Regions from separate parts of the Spirillospora sp. NPDC049024 genome, predicted to be linked through region 1. Evidence: riboswitches for the same ligand, from Rfam matches in the RefSeq annotation. Region 1 holds a riboswitch; the other holds the start of a gene.
What was found. Region 1 has a riboswitch for cyclic di-AMP ahead of AB0C21_RS12445 (NlpC/P60 family protein). Riboswitches for the same ligand answer to the same signal wherever they lie in the genome.
Positions count from the first base shown of each region.

Region 2: linked by a shared signal. The riboswitch ahead of AB0C21_RS16325 (CHAP domain-containing protein) and the one ahead of AB0C21_RS12445 (NlpC/P60 family protein) in region 1 are both predicted to bind cyclic di-AMP.

Region 1 is NZ_JBEZFD010000006.1:7,945-12,859, reverse strand. Features, by position in the region: gene AB0C21_RS12460 (bis-aminopropyl spermidine synthase family protein) at 1-358, opposite strand, end outside; gene AB0C21_RS12455 (hypothetical protein) at 365-640, shown strand; gene AB0C21_RS12450 (MFS transporter) at 701-2,164, opposite strand; cyclic di-AMP (ydaO/yuaA leader) riboswitch at 2,485-2,623, shown strand; gene AB0C21_RS12445 (NlpC/P60 family protein) at 2,633-3,415, shown strand; gene hpnH (adenosyl-hopene transferase HpnH) at 3,485-4,489, opposite strand; gene shc (squalene--hopene cyclase) at 4,554-4,915, opposite strand, start outside.
Region 2 is NZ_JBEZFD010000007.1:372,967-377,881, forward strand. Features, by position in the region: gene AB0C21_RS16320 (C40 family peptidase) at 1-523, shown strand, start outside; cyclic di-AMP (ydaO/yuaA leader) riboswitch at 1,022-1,220, shown strand; cyclic di-AMP (ydaO/yuaA leader) riboswitch at 1,346-1,516, shown strand; gene AB0C21_RS16325 (CHAP domain-containing protein) at 1,525-2,355, shown strand; gene AB0C21_RS16330 (hypothetical protein) at 2,395-3,663, shown strand; gene AB0C21_RS16335 (M48 family metallopeptidase) at 3,660-4,915, shown strand, end outside.

The sequences.
Region 1 (4,915 bases):
GCCGTGCCCGCGGCGCCCGCTCGATCAGCCCGGCCATCCGCTCCACCACGGCGGCGTGCTCGGGCAGCAGGTGCCCCACCGGGTCGGCCGGCTCGAACGGACGGTGCCCGGTGCGCAGCCGCTCGGCGATCTCGTCGCGCTGCTCGGGGGTGAGGCGGAACCGGTCGCCGCCGGAATGCTCCAGCGACAGCCCGGCCAGCAACGACTCCACCGAACGCCGCGGCGCGCCCGTCTCCCGGACCAGCTCGCCGAGCGTCCACCACCGCCGGTCCGCCAGCAGGCTCAGCGCGGTGTGGATCCGCCGGGGGTCCATGTCCGCCGCGACCGGTGGCCCGGCCGGCGTTTCGCCATCAACCACCCGCGAATGCTACCGGGGACCGCCCGGTCGCCGGGCGGTCCCCGCGCCGCGCGGCTCGTCCGGGGTGCGGACGAGGTCGCCGCCCAGGCCACCGTCGGGGCCCGCCAGGACGCGACGGGCCACCCGGCACTGGTCGACGGCGTCCCAGGCGTACTCATCACCATGGGTGGCCGCCCGTTCCTCCTGATGGCCTTCACCGTCGAGGACGGCCGAATCACCAAGATCCGGACGCTCTCCGACCCGAAGCGACTGGCCCAGATCGTCCCCTCCTGGGTCGCCTGACACGTCGGCCCGCACGCCTTGAGCGCCCCTTTCGACGGGGGCGCTCAGGGTGGCCGGGCGCTAGTGGGCGGGGGTGTCCTGCTGGGGCGGGGTGCGGATCAGAAGGGTCACCAGGACGGCCACGGTGGCCAGGGCGAGGGCCGAGACGGTCGCCGCGGTGGTGTAGCCGTGGACGAGGGCGCTCACCCGGGAGGCGGCCGGGCCGTGCTCGCGCAGGTAGCCCGCCGTCGCGCCGATCGCGACGGTGTTGACGACGGCGGTTCCGATCGACCCGCCCATCTGGGACGCGGCGTTGACGACGGCGGCGGCGACCCCGGCCTCGCGCGGGGAGACGCCGGCGGTCGCCAGCGAGAAGGCCGGCGGGAACACGGCGCCCATGCCGATCCCGAGCAGGATCTCGACGGGGACGACCGAGGCGGCGTAGCCGCTGCCCGGGTCGAGCCGGGTCAGGACGGCCAGGCCGGCCGCGGCGATGAGCAGGCCGCCGCCGATCAGCAGGCGGGCGGGCACGCGCCGGGTGAGCAGGGCGCCGACCAGGTACCCGCTGACCGAGTTGGCGAAGGCGAGCGGCAGGAACGCCAGGCCGGTCCGCATCGGGGAGAAGTGCGCGACCACCTGCAGGTAGTAGGTGAGCGTCAGGAAGATCCCGAAGGCGCCGACGACCGCGGTGGCCACGGCGAGGTAGGCGCCGGCCCGGCCGCGGTCGGCGAGGATGCGCAGCGGCAGCAGCGGCGCGTCGTGCCTGGCCTGGCGCGCGACGAACAGGGCGAGCGCCAGGGCGCCGGTCGCGAGCGGCGCGGTGGTCTGCCACGCGTCCCAGCCGTGCGGGGCGGCCTGCCCGGCGCCGTACACGACGGCCGCCAGGCCGCCGGTGACGAGGACGGCGGAGATCCAGTCGACGCGCGCCCCGGGGAAGCTCGGCGGGGCCGGAAGGACGATGCGTCCCGCCACGGACGCGGCGACGGCGATCGCCACGTTGACGTAGAGGCACCAGCGCCAGTCGGCGTACTGGGTCAGCGCGCCGCCGAGCAGCAGCCCGACGGCCGCGCCGCTGCTCGCCACGGCGCCGTACACGCCGAACGCCTTCGCGCGCTCCTTCGGTTCGGTGAACGTCACCGCCAGCAGGGAAAGGGCGGTGGGCGCGAGCAGCGCGGCGAACGCCCCCTGCAGGGCGCGCCCGACCACGAGGACGCCGAAGCCGGGCGCGGCGCCGGCGATCATCGAGGCGACCGCGAACCCGGCCAGCCCGGCCAGGAAGCTGCGGCGCCGCCCGACCAGGTCGGCGATCCGTCCGCCGAGCAGGAGCAGCCCGGCGAAGGACAGGGTGTAGGCGGTGATCACCCACTGCCGGTCGGTGTCGCCGAAGCCGAGCGCGTGCTGGGCCGTGGGCAGCGCGATGTTCACGATCGTGGCGTCGAGCGCGATCATCAGCTGCGCGACGGCGATGACGACCAGCGCGGCCCAGCGGCGGTTCGGGACGCCCGCGGACGGGCCGGACGCGGTGCGCGACGTGATGGCGGTCATGGAACCCACCTCCCATTAAGTGAAGGGTTCTCCTCCAGATATTAACTGGAGGTTTCTCCTCCGTCTAGAGGTGGAGCGGGATCGCGTAGGACCCGGAAGGGGAGGGGCTCAGAGCGCGTCGGGATCGCCCACCGGGGCGCTGAGCTGCGAGTTTGATCGAGGGAAGCTTGCCATCCCTTGGTGATTTCTGTAGGTTTGCCGCTCCAAGACGCCATCCAGGCGTTTTGTCCCACTTACGTGGGCGGGGTGCCCTCCCCGCGGAACAAGGCCCCGAGACGGTCCATCGATCGGGCCTCACATCGTCAGCGCCGCTTCTCCCTCAGCGGCACCCGCCGAGTCCGCCGTCGCGCGGAGCCGGGGACCCACCTCGCACCGGGGTGAATCGGCCTGCCCAGGCCGTAGGGCGACTTCCACGCCCGAACCCGTCAGCTAACCCGGTAGGCGGCACTTGGAAGCAAGGAGCCCCCCTTGAAAGGCAAGCACAGCAAGCAGTCGCGCCGTCTGAGGCTCGCCCCCTGGGCCATCGGCACGATGACGGGTCTCGCCACCTTCGGCGTGACGGCGGCCCTGCCGACGACCTTGCAGCACGCGACCATCGAGACGGCCGCCGCCGCCCAGACCGTCCCCCAGCAGCAGACCGCGCAGCTGATGGCCGAGCGGCGGACGCAGGTCGGAGAGCGGAGGCAGGCCCGGGCCGCGGCCCAGTTCCAGAAGGAGTTCAAGGCGCCGGCGAAGGCCGAGGCGGCGAAGACCCGGTCCTCGGCGAAGGTCGAGGCGAAGCCGGTCTCCGCGAAGAAGCAGGCCGTTCCCCAGCAGCAGGCGGCCGATCCCAAGGCGGCCAAGCGGGCCCTGGTCATCAAGCGGGCCAAGAGCTGGCACCCGCACACCGCCCAGCGGGTCCCCTACAGCCAGACCGGGTCGCACAACGGCTACCGCACCGACTGCTCGGGTTACGTCTCCATGGCGCTGGGGCTGCCCAAGCCCGGGCCCAACACCGTCGGCCTGACCTCGTCGCGGTACACCGAGCGCATCAAGATGTCCCAGCTGAAGAAGGGCGACCTCGTCATGGACGCCCTCGGCAGCAACACCACCCGGCACGTCGTCATCTTCGAGAAGTGGGCGAACAAGCAGCACACCTCGTACTGGGCGTACGAGCAGCGCGGGCGGTACGGCACCGACCACCGGACGCTCACCTACGGGCTGTCCTCCGGCGACGAGTACAAGGCGTACCGGCCGACGTCCCTCAAGTAGGCGGCGGCTCAAGAGAAGCGCCCGGCATCGGCGGATCGCCGGTGCCGGGCGGAACCGGCCGGTGACTGGTCAGACCGAGCGGACGGCGCGCATGGACTCCTTCAGGGAGCCGAGGGTCGCGAAGACGGCCGTGGGCTCGTAACCGCAGTGGGCCATGCAGTTGGCGCAGCGGGAGTCGCGGCCCCGCCCGTAGGAGTCCCAGTCGGTCTCGTCCAAGAGTTCCTGGTAGGTCTGGGCGTAGCCGTCCGACATCAGGTAGCAGGGCCGCTGCCAGCCGAAGAGCGAGTAGGACGGGATCGCCCAGGCCGTGCAGGGGAAGTCGGCCTTGCCCTCCAGGAAGTCCAGGAACAGGGGCGAGTGGTTGAAGCGCCACCGCTTGCGGTTGCCGTCCGCGAACGCCTTGCGGAACAGCTCCCGCGTCTCCTGGACGCCGAGGAAGTGGTCCTGGTCGGGAGCCTTGTCGTAGGCGTAGCCGGGCGAGATCATCATCTCGTCGACCTCGAGGTCGTCGTTGAGGTAGTCGAGGACGTCGATGACGGTCTGCGGCGTGTCCGTGTTGAAGATCGTCGTGTTCGTGGTGACGCGGAACCCGCGCCGCTTGCACTCCCTGATGGCCGCCACCGCGTCGTCGAAGACGCCCTCCTTGCAGACGGACTCGTCGTGCCGCTCGCGCAGCCCGTCGATGTGCACCGCCCACGCGAAGTAGGGCGACGGCGTGAACTTGTCGATCTTCCGCGGGATGAGCAGCGCGTTCGTGCACAGGAACACGAACTTCTTGCGCCGGACGAGCTCGTTCACCAGCTCGTCGATCTGCGGGTGCATGAGCGGCTCGCCGCCCGCGATGGAGACCATCGGCGCGCCGCACTCCTCGATGGCGGCGAGGGCCTGCTCGACCGGCATGCGTTTCTTCAGCACGTCGTGCGGGTGCTGGATCTTCCCGCAGCCGGCGCAGGCGAGGTTGCAGGCGAACAGGGGTTCCAGCTCGACGATGAGCGGGAACTTCTCCCGCCCGCGCAGCTTGTTGCGGAGGATGTAGCCCCCGATGCGAAGGCTCTGGCGGAGCGGCATGCTCATGGTGTCCGGACCTCCTTGGGCGGTGCGGGCCCGGTGGACTCCACCGGGTCGTGGGCGGGCCGTGTCATGTCGCGGCCCGCAGGTAGCGGCCGAGCGCGCTCACGGGGAACACCAGCCGGTACAGGTGGTAGTTGATGTAGAAGTCGCCGGGGAAGCCTGTGCCGGTGAACAGGTCCTCGTCCCAGTTCCCGTCCGGGCGCTGGTGGTCGACGAGCCACTGGACGCCCGCCTCCACGGCCGGGGAGCGCTCGCCCGCGGCGAGCAGCGCCAGCAGCGCCCAGGCCGTCTGGGACGGAGTGGACTCGCCCCGCCCGATCCACGCCGGGTCGTCGTAGGAGCGCAGGTCCTCGCCCCAGCCGCCGTCGGCGTTCTGGTGGTCCTCCAGCCAGGCGACGGCGCGCCGGATCGCGGGCTTGCCGGGACGGA
Region 2 (4,915 bases), on a different contig from region 1:
GAAGTCCGCCTACGACGAGGTGAAGTCCAAGCAGGACGAGCTGAAGAAGCAGAAGCAGGAGCTCGACAAGCAGGTCGAGAAGCAGAAGGCGCTCTTGCGCCGGCTCGGCGGCGGCACGTCGTCGCGCCCGGGCGGCGGCACCGGCGGCACCTACAACGGCCCGGCCAGCGGCTCGGCCCGCAAGGCGCTCGACTTCGCCTACGCCCAGCTCGGCAAGCCCTACTCCTATGGCGCCACAGGCCCGAACTCCTACGACTGCTCCGGCCTGACCATGAGGGCCTGGGGCGCCGCGGGGGTCAACGTCACCCGCACCACCAACACCCAGTACGCCGCGACGAAGCGGGTGGCCAGGAGCGACCTGCAGCCGGGCGACCTGGTCTTCTTCAGCAACCTCGGCCACATGGGCATGTACGTGGGCGGCGGCAAGATGATCCACGCCCCGCACACCGGAGACGTCGTCAAGATCAGCGACATCAGCTCCGGCTACTACCTGAACAACTACTACGGCGCCGGGCGCCCCTGACGCACCGCCCTGACACCCCCGCGGCGCGGGTGTGACGGGGCCCTCATCGACAACGGACCGGGCTTGACCTGGTCCGTTGTTGATTTTGGGGGGGTTTGCCTTCTCTTGGGGCTTTGGTACCTTGTCACCACTCACGGCGCCCTCCAGACGCCGTGGACCCGCGGCGCCCCCCAGGCGCCCCGGTCCCACGCGGAGCATCCAGCACCCGCGTGACGGCGGCGCGAGCCACGCGCCGCACCTCCCGGGCGGCACGCCCCACGTGCCGTCCCGCGGCGCCCGTAGGCGCCGCACGGTCTCGACGCAGACCAGGCCTACCCCCGCCCCACCGTGCGCACGCTTGCCGCGTGCATGGCGCCGAGCGTGCTGCCGCAGTGGCCTACACGGGGCGGGCCCCGGACGGCCCCGGAGACGGGGCGCCGTCCGCACACAACATCAGGCGCCGCTCTTTCGCACGCGGGAGACAGGTTCCGCGCAGGGCCCCATATCGCCCCCAGGATCGCAGCGGCAGCGCCGAATCCGCCGAAGAGCGGAACCGGGGACCCATATCCGCCGGAGTCCGGAGAGTCTTTCCGGACGGGCATTCCGGCACCCGGGGTGAATCGGCGCGTCTCTCCCGGGGCACCGGCGAGAGCCGCCGTAGGGCCACTTCCACGCCCGAACCCGTCAGCTAACCCGGTAGGCGTCTGGAAGAGAAGGAGAGAATCCCGCAGCGGTACCTGGGGCGTGGCCGCCACGCGACCACGCCCCGGACCCCCCTTTCGCTCCGCAGGCGCCCCCCGCCGCCGGAGCTCCCCCCAATCCGAACCGGTGTGCCCGCCCCCGGGCACGCCACCGCCGAATCCGCGGACCGCCGTGCCCCGCACGCGCGTCCGACGCGGAACCGGGGACCCACTGTGTCCTTTTCGGGGTGAATCGGCCTGCCTTCGCGGCCGTAGGGCGGCTTCCACGCCCGAACCCGTCAGCTAACCCGGTAGGCGCCATGGAAGCCGAGGAGACCCCCCGTGCCACGCGCGCACCGCAAGAAGGCCCCGGGCAAGCACCGGAAGCCGCACCCCCTTTCCATCACGTGGCGGACGACCGGCGGCGTCGTCGTCGGCGCCGCCGTGCTCGGCACCGCCGCCGCCACGGCGCAGGCGTCGGTCCTGCCGTTCGGCTCCGCCCCGGTGAGGTCCGCCGCCGCGGCCGACCTGGCCCCCGGCCTGGCGGCGCACGGCGACCCGTCCAGGCGCAAGTCCGAGGGCGAGCCCAGGACCCGCGCCTCGAAGACCCCGAAGAAGACCCGGCCCGAGCGGCCGTCGGCCGAGTCGTCCGGCAGGCCCTCCGCCAGGGCGGCCGGCAAGTCGCGGCCCACCGCCGCGCAGGCCATCAGGCTCGCCCGCTCGCAGGTGGGCGTCGAGGAGGACGGCGGCGGCGAGACCAAGTTCCAGGAGTGGTACATGTCCACGTCCCGCGCGCGCGAGACGCTCGCGCGCGACGGCGGCTCCCTCGACGGCTACAGCGACGCGAACTGGTGCGACATGTTCGTCTCCTGGGTCGGCGAGCAGATCGGCTTCGGCGACCAGGTCGGCAGCGACGCCTGGACGGTCGCGCACGCCCGCTGGTTCCAGGAGCACGGGCGCTGGGGCACCGAGCCGAGGCCCGGCGCGATCGTCTTCTACGCGTGGGACGGCGGCAAGTCCTTCGACGACATCCGGCACGTCGGCCTGGTCGTCAAGGAGATCGACGACGGCACGATCGAGGCCGTCGAGGGCAACACCGACAACGCCGTCCGCGTAAAGGAACGTTCCACAGACGACGTCGTCGGCTACGGCTACCCGGACTACCGGTCGTGATGCCGCCCCTGGCCCCGCGTCCTGCATAGGATCGCGCCCATGGAGGAAGGCCCCGGGCAGGACGCCACCGTCACGCGGCGCAGGGTCCTCGCCCTGGGCGCGGGCGGGGCCGCCGCCCTGCTCGCCGGAGGCGCCGGCCTGGTCGGCTCGCGCTCCGGCGGCGGGGCGCCCGGCGCCGGCGGGGCCGGCGCCGCCACCTCGCGGGTCGCCGAGACGTTCAGCCCGGAGACGGCCGCCGCGGTCCTCGCCAACCGCGCGCGCGCCGTCCGCGACGGCGACCGCATGGCGTTCCTCGCCAGCGTGGGCGACGCCCCCGCCGCCTTCCGGGACGCCCAGGCCCTCATGTACGGCAACCTCCGGAAACTCCCCCTGGAGGGCTGGCGGGAGCGCATCGTCAACACCGAGGCCATGGACGGCGGCAACGCCGTCGTCCGGATCGAGGTGCGCTACAGGCTGCGCGGCTTCGACAGGAGCGACGTGGCCCGCACCCGCTACCTCACGCTGGCCCCGCGCGGCGGGACGTGGACGGTCGTCGGGGACGGGACGTCCCGCGGCCTCACCGACGACGTCGACATCTGGGACAGCGGCCCCCTGACGGTGGTCAGGGGGCGCGCCGGACTCGTCATCGGCGACGGCACCGGCCTCGACCGCATCGCGGCGCGGCTGGACGCGGCCGTCCCGGTCGTCACCTCCGTGGTCGGCAAGGGGTGGGCGCAGCGGGTCGTCGCGCTCGTCCCCGCCGACGCCTCCCTCGCCTCCGCGCTCGCCGGCCCCGGGCAGAGCCTCGGCCAGATCGCCGCGCTCGCCACCATCGCCCCCGGGGACGGCCGCGGCGAGGACCGCGTCATCATCTCCCCCGGCACCTTCGGCCGCCTCAACGAGCTCGGCCGCAACGTCGTCCTCACGCACGAGCTGACCCACGTCGCCACCGGCGGCGCCCGCGACCGGCGCACCCCGCTGTGGCTGATCGAGGGCTTCGCGGACTACGTCGGCTACCGGCGCGTCAAGATCAGTACCCGGTCGGCGGCGGGCGAGCTGCGCCGCGAGGTCTCCGCCGGGCGGGCGCCGTCCGCGCTCCCCGCGGCCGACGCGTTCGCCGGCGGATCCCCCCGCCTCTCCCAGGCCTACCAGGAGGCCTGGCTCGCCTGCCGGATGGTCGCCGACCGGTACGGTGAGGCGGCGCTCGTCCGGCTCTACCGGGCCGCCGGGCGCGCCCCGGAGGCCGCGGCGCTGCGCGACGTGCTGGGCCTCACGCGGGAGCGCTTCACCGCACTTTGGCGCGACTACGTGAAAGAGGAGCTCGCATGAGCGAGGCGGAGACGGACGAGGGCAGCGCCGAGGGCACCGCCGGCGGGGCGCCGGGCGGCGCCTCCGGCGGCCCGGCACGGCGGCCCCGGATCGCCGCCGCCGTCACGGCCGCCGTCCTCTTCGCCGGGGTCGCGGCCGTCCTCGCCCTGACCACCCCGTGGAGCCCGCTGCCCGGGCACGTCCCCGGCGGGCGCGTGAGACCCGACCCCGCGCTTGACTTCACCCCCGCCGAGATCGCCCGCTCCAGGGCGTTCGACTCGGCCGTCAACCCGCCCGCCTACTCCGGGCTCGCCGTCGGCCTCGTCCTGGTCCTGGTGCTGGGCTTCACCCCGCTGGGCGCACGGTTCATCGGCTGGGTCACCGCCAAGACACGCCGCAGGTGGCTGCGCATCATCACCGCGACGCTCGCCCTGACCACGCTGCTGCGCGTCGCCGGGCTGCCGTTCGACGTCTGGGGCGAGTCGGTGCTGCGCCGCTACGGGCTCTCCACGCAGAGCTGGCCCGCGTGGCTCGTCGACCAGGTGAAGTCCCTCGCCGTCACGTGGGTCATCTACACGATCGCCCTCCTGCTGCTCTACGCCCTCACCCGCCGCTTCCCGCGCTACTGGTGGACGGGCGCCGCCGCGGGCGGGTTCGTCCTCGTCGTCTTCGTCTCGTTCGTCTACCCGCTCGCCGTCGAGCCGGTGTTCAACAAGTTCCACTCGCTGCCCGCGGGCCGGTTGCGCAGCGACCTGCTGGCGATGGCCCGCCGGGACGGCGTGCCCGTCAACGACGTCCTCGTCGCGGACGCCTCCCGCCGGACGACGTCGCTCAACGCCTACGTGTCCGGGTTCGGCTCCACGCGCCGCATCGTCCTCTACGACACGCTGCTGAAGTCGCCCCCCGCCCAGGTCGAGTCGATCGTCGGGCATGAGCTCGGCCACGCCAAGCGCGACGACGTGCTGTGGGGCACGCTCGTGGGCGCGCTCGGCGTGGCCGGGGCACTCTGCCTGCTGTACCCGCTGATGACATCCCCGCGCCTCCTGCGGCGCGCCGGGCTCGACCCCGGCGCGCCAGGTCCCGGCGAGGCCGGTCCCGGCGGGGCCGGCCCGGACGCGCGCCGCGGCGGCGGGGCGGCCGACCCGAGGTCCATCGCGCTCCTCCTCGCGCTCGTGACGGCCGGGACGACGCTCGCCGCCCCCGTCCAGAACCTCGTGAGCCGCCGTATCGAGGCCCGCGCCGACGTCCACGCGCTGGACCTCACCCGCGACCC